Regions from separate parts of the Bacillus sp. KICET-3 genome, predicted to be linked through region 1. Evidence: riboswitches for the same ligand, from Rfam matches in the RefSeq annotation. Region 1 holds a riboswitch; the other holds the start of a gene.

Region 1 (4,680 bases):
ATGTCATCGAAGAGCCCCTTGACATCATCTGCACAAATGGAACGATCAGTCTATCCAAACTCGATGAGTTTGCCGAAACTCTGTATGATCAAGACGTCTATATTTTGGTTGATGCCGATGATTCCGGCGAAAAGCTGCGCAGGCAGCTGAAAAGGGAATTGCCAGAAGCGTCCCATTTATACATTGACAAGGTTTACAAGGAAGTCGCTGCTGCACCTTATCATCACGTAGCAGAGATCCTTTTCCGGGCCGATATCCGGGTAAACGCAAAATTTTTATGATAAGAAAGTATTGAGGTGCGGTTCAACTTATGCAGGAATTTGAGGAACGAGATCTAAAACAGCTTGGCCGGCAAACATGTCTTTTGTATTTATATACTCCATTCTGCGGAACCTGCCAGCTAGCAGGCAGAATGCTGGAAGTCGTTGATGAAATGCTTCCGGATGTCCCTTTCTATAAAAATAATCTCAATTATTCCCCGACATTCGCCAAAGAGAATCAAATTGAAAGCGTGCCATGCTTTATTGTTTACAAAAATGGCCGCATCGTCAAAAAAGAATACGCTTTTCATTCTGTTTCTTACTTATATGATACGATTAAACAAAATGCTGTTGATTAAGGGCGTTTTTGACATATTTCTCGGGAAATAACCTTCAAACTTGTCGAGCAAATCATAAAGGACTCCCGCTGTATACAGAGAATCTGTATGTATGACCAATTGACGGGAGGTTATACAGTTGGAGAAAATAGGATTGGTAGAAAGAGAGGATCGGGCTCCTTTTTTAAAACCTCTATTATCCACAACAGCTTTGCTGATCACCTTTCAAGGAGAAAAAGAAGCTTTCACATTAATGATTAATGAGCAGGGGGAAATGGAAAAATCTTCGCCTGTTGAAAAAGCTCATTTGACTTTTTTTGGAGAGCAAAGCGAGATTATTGACCTTCTTCACGGGGACATTTCATTACAGCAGCTCGTTCAGCGCGGCAGTGTCAAAGTCAAAGGCTCTTTCAGGGCTTTATTGAAGCTTGAAGCGATTTTATGGCTGACAGACGGGTTCTTCAAAAACAGCGACCTTCATTCATAAACATTCAGATGTTGAAAAATTGACATATTTCACTCCGTATGATCTGGACGGCGGGCTGGCGGAGCCCGCCTCTTTTTGGTTTTTTAGATACAGAAGCTGGTAGGACATTTGTCTCACGAAAAATAGTTGACAACTATTTTTCCACATGATATCCTACTTGAAGAATTCCGATCATCATTATCAAAAATAAAATATATGATTCTCTTATCAAGAGAGGTGGAGGGAAGTGCCCTATGAAACCCGGCAACCATCAACAGTCGTTGAAATGGTGCCAATTCACGCGAAGCGTATGCTTTGAAAGATGAGAGAAAGGCCGAGCTTTTCAAAAGCCTTTCTGCTCATGTGTGCAGAAAGGCTTTTTTTCATCAATATGATTGGACCTCGAAGAATAGAGCAAGAAAGCAGGTGATGACTTTGATAAATCTTCAGCATGTTTCAAAGGTTTATCGGTCAAAGCATGGAGATGTCAATGCTGTCCAAGATGTCACCCTTGCAATCAAAAAAGGTGAAATCTTCGGAATTATTGGATATAGCGGAGCCGGAAAAAGCTCCTTGATCCGCCTCTTGAACGGACTGGAAAAGCCGACATCCGGAACCGTTGAGGTAGCGGGCAGAACGATCAGCCAAATTAAAGGGAAGAAGCTGAGGGAAGCGCGGCAGGAAATCAGCATGATCTTTCAGCATTTCAACCTTTTATGGTCGAGAACGGTCCGCGACAATATCGCGTTTCCGCTGGAAATTGCCGGCGTGAAAAAAGAAAAACGCTTAAAACGGGTTGATGAACTGATTAAGCTCGTCGGTCTTGAAGGAAAGGAAAATGCTTATCCTTCCCAGCTGAGCGGAGGCCAGAAGCAGCGTGTGGGCATTGCAAGAGCGCTCGCCAACAATCCGAAAGTACTCCTTTGTGATGAAGCGACATCTGCGCTTGATCCGCAGACGACTGACTCGATCCTGGGTCTTCTGTCTGATATCAACGAAAGATTGGGGCTGACGATCGTCATGATCACCCATGAAATGCACGTCATCAGGAAAATCTGCCACAGAGTGGCGGTCATGGAGAACGGAAGGGTTGTTGAAGAAGGCGATGTACTGAACGTGTTCAGGAAGCCGAAGGAAGACATGACAAAACGCTTTGTCCAGCAGGTGACAGAACCGGAAGAGACAAAGGAAACCTTGAAACACTTCCTTGAGGAAACGAAAACCGGTCAGACGATTCAGCTTACATTTGTCGGCGAAGCCGCCGAATCGCCGCTTATCACCCAGATCATCCGGAAATTTGATGTTGAAGTCAATATTCTTCAAGGGAAAATTTCGCAGACTCAAGACGGCGCATACGGCTCCCTATTCATTCATGTGGACGGGGATGCGGGCGAAGTCAGCAGAGTGGTCGAGTTCATCAAGAGCCGTCAGGTAGAAGCAGAGGTGATCACAAATGTTTGAAAAATGGTTTCCTAATGTGAATATGGAGAACCTGTGGAATGCGACATACGAAACGGTTTATATGACAGGGATATCGCTTTTGTTTGCGTTTATCATCGGGATTATTCTCGGTTTGCTGCTGTACTTAACATCCAAGGGAAATATATGGCAAAACAAGGCGGTAAACGCCGTGATTGCAGCGGTCGTCAATGTATTCCGGTCCATCCCGTTTATTATATTAATTATCATTTTGCTCAGCTTTACAAAAATAATAATGGGAACCATTTTGGGGCCGAACGCAGCTTTGCCGGCATTGATTGTCGCCTCAGCTCCGTTTTATGCCCGGCTAGTGGAAATCGCTTTGCGGGAAGTCGATAAAGGCGTGATCGAAGCGGCGAAATCAATGGGGGCGAAAACGTCGACAATCATTTTCAAAGTTCTTCTGCCGGAATCAATGCCCGCTCTTATTTCAGGCATCACGGTCACGGCGATCGCGCTTATCGGTTCAACAGCTATGGCAGGCGCGATCGGTTCCGGAGGACTAGGCAACCTTGCATATGTCGACGGGTTTCAAATGAATAACACCGATATTATTGTAATTGCAACCATCTTTATTTTAGCCATCGTATTTATCATCCAATTTATTGGAGATTTCATAACAAACAAATTAGACAAACGTTAGGGAGGCTATCCAAATGAAAAAAGGTTTATTAACTGCTTTGTTCATTATTTTTGCCGGCATTTTGGCCGCCTGCGGATCTTCAAGCAGCCAAGGCGATCAGGACAGCAAAGTCATCACTGTCGGAGCGACGCCGACACCTCATGCGGAAATTCTTGAACAGGCAAAACCGCTTTTGAAGGAAAAAGGCTATGACCTGCAAATCAAGAAATTTACCGACTACAAGCTGATCAACAAGGCGCTCGCGTCCAAAGATCTTGACGCAAACTACTTCCAGCACGTTCCGTATCTTGAACAGGAAATGAAAGAAAACAAAGATTACAAACTTGCGAATGTCGGTGCGGTTCACCTTGAGCCATTCGGCATCTACTCCAAAAAGTATAAATCGTTGAAAGAGCTTCCTGAGGGAGCGAAGATTATCATGAGCAACAACGCCGCTGAGCAGGGCCGCATGCTGACAATGCTTGAAAATGCCGGTCTGATCAAATTAAAATCCGGTATAGAAAAAGTCAACGCGACGGTGAAAGACATCACGGAAAACAAGAAAAACCTGAAAATCGAAAACAATATCACGCCGGAAATGACAGCAAAAGCTTATGAAGCCAATGAAGCTGACGCCGTGTTCATCAATGTGAACTATGCGATCCAAAACAAGCTGAACCCGAAAACGGACTCCATCGAGCTTGAGTCTCCTAAAGACAATCCTTACGCGAACATTATCGCTGTTCGCAAAGGTGATGAAGACTCTGCCAAAATCAAAGCGCTGATGGAAGTATTGCACTCAGATAAAATCAAAGAATTCATTGACAAAAAATATGAAGGATCAGTTCTTCCTGTAACAGAATAAAAATGAAACCCCGGTTTGTTTAAAACCGGGGTTTTTTTGGCGCGTATTTTGCAAAAAGTTGTCCATAATAAAGAAAAAATCTAACACAAATGGAGGAAGCGCACGTGAACCAGCAGGAATCAGAAGGCATCATCGAATCGGCATTGCATGAGTATAAAGCGGGAATCGGCATCTTTTCAGAAAAAATGCCCGGGATTGCCGCCAAATACAATGAGTTTACACAAGAATGTTTTAAAAAAGGAGCACTCAGTGAAAAAGAAAAGCAGCTGATCGCTCTCGGCATCAGCATCAGCTCACAGGATGAATATTGCATCATCTACCATGTCAAGGGGTGCCTTGACGGAGGAGCGACAGAGGAAGAAATTCTGGAAGCTGTCGGCGTCACCGCCGCATTTGGCGGAGGAGCGGCGATGAGTCAGTCGGTGACACTCGTTTTGCAGGCGATGGAAGAATTCAAGCAAATGAAGCACTGATGCCCAGACACCCCGGGGCTTCGCTGGTGAATCTCCGCCTTTTCAGAGATATCCGGGTATATAGACAGCACATTCAACTTTGCCATATTGTGCATATGATGAGTATCATGTAGGAAAGTCTGAAAGGATGATTCATTATTTGTTCAAGCAGAGACCAGCTTGACCTTGAATTCACGG
Region 2 (4,680 bases), 1.9 Mb from region 1:
CATGTTTGTCGCTTCACTCGGAACTGCGATTTTTGCGCCGTCTGGAATGTCCTTAACCGATTTGTAATGATCCGAATAAATGCCCATCGGCGCGATGATTGTCGTCCCGACCGGTGATAAATCAAGATTGCGCTCTTTTTTAAATGAATTGAAATAGGATATCGTCTGAAAGGCGTTTGCGTCAATGTCTCCGCTTGCCAAGGCCATATTCGGCTGAACATAGTCCGAATATTTGACGATTTCAATTTTCAAGCCTTCCTTTTCGGCTTTTTTCTTCACATAATCCCATACCCTTGTATCCGTCCCGCTGACACCGATTTTAATGGTTCCGCTTTCCGAATTTGAGCATCCGGCAAACACACTTATAATGAAAAGAAAAATCGTAATAAAAGCAAATTTTTTCATAGCTGCATACCTCTCTTTTTATCGTCTTCTTAATTTTTTGGACAGCACATTCCCTGATGACTGCAATCCTTGAACAACAATGACAAGTATCGCCACCGTCACGATCATCGTCATGGTATCAAATCTCTGGTAGCCGTATGTAATCGCCAAATCCCCAAGCCCGCCGGCGCCTATTGCTCCTGCCATCGCTGAAGCCCCGACCAAGCCTACAGTCGCAACTGTAAAGCTTAACACTAAAGAACCAAGTGCTTCCGGAATCAAAAACCGGAAAATGATCTGCCGCGGCGTCGCTCCCATTGCTTCGGCAGCTTCAATCACCCCCGGCTCCACTTCAAGCAGCGAATTTTCGACAAGCCTTGCGATATACGGTCCGGCATAAAACGTAAGCGGAACAACCGCCGCCCATGTCCCGATCGAAGTTCCCACAATCAGCCGCGTAATCGGAATCAAAGCGACCATTAAGATGATAAACGGAACAGATCGGAAAATATTGATGATGACATTAATCACCGTAAAAACCGCTGTATTTTCGAGGAGATGCCCCTTTCTTGTCACAACGAGGAGAATCCCGAGCGGAATACCGATAATGCTTGAAAACAGAAGCGAGAAAATCGTCATTTGAATCGTTTCGACCAGCGCGTCGATGATTTGGCCATATGTAACAAGCATGTCAATTAACCTCCTTGACTCGAATGTTTTCTGTTGCGACGAAATCGAGCGCCCGCCTGATTTCACCGTCCTCCCCCTGCAGTTCGACCGTCATGCTTCCAAAAGGAATTCCCTGCAGCTCCGTTATCGTTCCGTGTAGAATATTAACATCAACATCGAAACGCTTTGATACTTGGGAAAGCAACGGCCTTTCTGATGATTCCCCGACAAATTGAAATTGATAGAGATGCTTTTTATTTAATTTTTGGATCGACTCGGGAATCTCATGATCAATGGCCGAACGGATAAAATTTTTGGCCGTTTCCGTTTTCGGAGCGGAAAAAACGTCAAATACGCTGCCTGATTCAATGATTTTTCCTTTTTCAATCACCGCGACTTTGTCGCAAATTTCCCTTGCGACATTCATTTCATGGGTGATTAACAGAATCGTGATGTTGTATTGTTCATTGACGCGCTTTAACAGCTTGAGAATGTCGCTCGTCGTTTGCGGATCAAGCGCAGAGGTCGCTTCATCACAAAGCAGAACCTCCGGATTTGTCGCTAGTGCCCGTGCGATGCCGACCCGCTGTTTCTGCCCTCCTGAAAGCTGATCCGGATAGGCGCCGGCTTTGTCCTCGAGACCGACAAACCGAAGCAGCTCTGTCACCTTTTGTTTGATTTCGGCTTTCGGCGTTTTCACGAGCGCCAGCGGCGCTGCCACATTCGCAAAAATCGTTTTCGAATTTAAAAGATTAAAATGCTGAAAAACCATTCCGATTTTCCGTTTCACAGAACGTATTTCGCTTTTCGACAAGGACGTTAAATCCTGACCGCCTACCAAAACCTTTCCCGCCGTCGGTTTTTCCAGAAAATTAACGCAGCGGATCAGCGTGCTTTTGCCCGCTCCGCTAAATCCGATCACACCGTATATGTCTCCTTTATTAACATGAAGGTCTATGCCATTCAGCGCCCGGATTTTCTCTCCGCCTCTGTCATAGACCTTTTCAACTCCCTGAAATGTAATCATGGTCATCCCTCCGCTGTTTTTGAATAACAAAAAAGGCTTCCTCTTTTGAAAATAAGAAGAAGCCTTTAGACTCAGGTAAAATAGAGTGCATCCGCTCTTCTTATCTTCCAAGCCTAATATCGGCTTGTTGGAGTTGGCACAGTATTCTGTTTCGCACAGAACCCGCTGCCGAGGCTTCATAGGGCCAATTCCCTCCGCCTCTCTGAATAAGAAGTATGTTGTGTATGAAGTTTTACCTAACTTTACAGCTTCTTTGAGGTGTTGTCAATTGAATATTTAAAAATTTCAGGAAGATAGCACAGCCCGAATCAAAACTTTTACCGGTATGAACGCCTGCTGTTTTAAGAAAAATCTGCCGCCGCATATTTTTTCAAAAAAATTGCGTTTAACAGTTGTAATTTCGCTTAAACACTGGTAAAGTAAAGGTAATTATTTTTGTTCGAACTATCTTTAAGAAGAAAGTTTTGTAAGAGTTTTCGTCTTGGAAGTTTGTTTTAGAGCAAGAATAGTGAATTTAAGCGTTATCGCTTTAGGAGGAAATTTCATGCTAGAAGGTAAAGTAAAATGGTTCAACTCTGAAAAAGGTTTCGGATTCATCGAAGTTGAAGGACAAGACGATGTATTCGTTCATTTCTCTGCTATTCAAGGCGAAGGCTTCAAAACTTTGGAAGAAGGCCAATCTGTATCTTTCGAAATCGTTGAAGGAAACCGCGGACCGCAAGCTGCTAACGTAACAAAAGCGTAAGCTGTGAACCGCTGATCTTCATACGGGACTGCTGACTGAATGTCAGCAGTCTTTTATTTTAAAAAAGCCTCATGCCCGGAAAACAGGCGTGAGGCTTTTTTGCGGCTTATGAAGCGATGTCTCTCTTTGTGAATACACCGAAGGCGAGCACTTGAAAAACGATAAAATAGACAGCCAGCACCGCGATCGAGAATCCCAGCGTCATTCCTGAAACAAGCGGAACTCCGTCAAAGTATTGGGTGAGATCTGTGTTGGCAAATAAGATGTATTTCACCCAGTCAAATTTTACTGCGAGAAGATTTGTTACCGTACCGCCCACAGCTAAAAGGAAAATCGAAATGCCTACAGCAAGTGAACTGTTTCTGAAAACCGCTGAAATCATAAAGGCCATGGTCGACATCATCAAGAGCGAGATTGAATTCAGCAAATAGCTGCCGGCCAGGTGCAATAAAAGACTTTTTTCTTGAACGCTTCCGTTGGCATACACCAAGTGTACCTGGCTGCCATCACCCGCTCCGAACAAAGCAAGACCTGTAATGCCCGCGCTTGCAAACAATATGAAAAGCAAAGCCAATGCAAACAGCAGGACTGTTACATATTTTGCGAGCAGAATTTTAAAGCGGCTGATCGGCCGGATGACAAGCAGCTTCACCGTTCCCCAGCTGAATTCATTCGCAACGATTCCCGCCGCCACCGTAATCACAAACAGTCCGGCGAAGGAGATCACATCACTGGCATCGCTGATGAACGACAGTGCCGAATACTTTCCATCTTCCGGCAAATCATGCTTGATTCGATACTCATTAATCGCGGTCGATCTTTCGTAGCTTTTTTCAAGAGCCGGATTGCTGACTCCTTTAAGCTGTTCCTTCATATCCGCATTTTCCTGCGCCAGTTCCTTTTTCCAGTCTGCGTTTTGATCTGTCTCTCCGATCGTCTTTGTCAGAATGCCCAATCCGATCACAGATAGCAGCAATATCCCGATCATGAAGTATGTTCCTTTTCGGTTGAAAATCTTGATCCATTCATTAACGATGAGATTGAACATGCTGAGCCTCCCCCTTATCTGCGGTGATTTCCAGGAATCTGTCTTCCAATGATTTGTTAACGGCTTTTACTTCATATAAGCGGGCCCCGCTGTCGGTTAAATGTTTAATAAAATCAGGCACATCGTCTTTCCGGAGGCTGAGCTCAATGCCGTTTTCCGCTTTTTCAATTTTCATATCCCCGAAAGCCGCGGCCTGCCGTATCAGGGATTCAGTATCGTCAGCTTGAATATAATAGCGTTTTTCCTCATCGGCGGCAGGGACATGTACTTGCTGAATGTCGCGCAGTTTGCCGTTTTGAATGATCCCGATTCTGTCGCACATCAGCTCCATTTCTGAAAGCAGGTGGCTTGAAACGATGACCGCCATACCTTTTTCCCTTGCCAGCTTCCGCAAATAATCACGAATCTCCCGAATACCGGCCGGATCAAGACCGTTTGTGGGCTCATCAAGGATCAAGAGCTTCGGATCGTGCAGAAGGCTTTGGGCGAGACCGAGCCTTTGCCTCATACCTAAAGAGTATGTTTTGACCTTATCGTGGATTCTGTTCTTCAGTCCGACTAACTCGACGATTTCGTCAATTTTCTTTTTTGTCACGCCTTTTGTCATGCGCGCGTATTGCTGAAGGTTTTGATATCCCGTTAAAAATTTATACAGTTCAGGATTTTCAACGATCGCTCCGAGATGGCCGGCAGCCTGTTCAAAATGGTCTTTTACGCTTACTCCGCACACGGCGATCTCCCCGGCGGAGATGCTCATATGGCCGACAATCATCCTGATCGTTGTCGTTTTGCCGGCGCCGTTCGGCC

Evidence for each region. Region 1 has a riboswitch for S-adenosylmethionine ahead of metN (methionine ABC transporter ATP-binding protein MetN). Riboswitches for the same ligand answer to the same signal wherever they lie in the genome.
Region 2: another riboswitch for S-adenosylmethionine. It lies ahead of R5H20_RS05140 (methionine ABC transporter ATP-binding protein); the one in region 1 lies ahead of metN (methionine ABC transporter ATP-binding protein MetN).

Annotation. Positions count from the first base shown of each region.
Region 1 covers NZ_CP137345.1:3,747,959-3,752,638, reverse strand. The annotation lists gene R5H20_RS19255 (toprim domain-containing protein) at 1-281, shown strand, start outside; gene R5H20_RS19250 (thioredoxin family protein) at 311-619, shown strand; gene R5H20_RS19245 (SCP2 sterol-binding domain-containing protein) at 738-1,085, shown strand; SAM riboswitch class I at 1,287-1,393, shown strand; gene metN (methionine ABC transporter ATP-binding protein MetN) at 1,500-2,525, shown strand; gene R5H20_RS19235 (methionine ABC transporter permease) at 2,518-3,186, shown strand; gene metQ (methionine ABC transporter substrate-binding lipoprotein MetQ) at 3,200-4,030, shown strand; gene R5H20_RS19225 (carboxymuconolactone decarboxylase family protein) at 4,120-4,503, shown strand.
Region 2 covers NZ_CP137345.1:1,032,095-1,036,774, reverse strand. The annotation lists gene R5H20_RS05150 (MetQ/NlpA family ABC transporter substrate-binding protein) at 1-405, opposite strand, end outside; gene R5H20_RS05145 (methionine ABC transporter permease) at 424-1,074, opposite strand; gene R5H20_RS05140 (methionine ABC transporter ATP-binding protein) at 1,076-2,080, opposite strand; SAM riboswitch class I at 2,178-2,293, opposite strand; gene cspB (cold shock-like protein CspB) at 2,625-2,825, shown strand; gene R5H20_RS05130 (ABC transporter permease) at 2,932-3,873, opposite strand; gene R5H20_RS05125 (ABC transporter ATP-binding protein) at 3,854-4,680, opposite strand, start outside.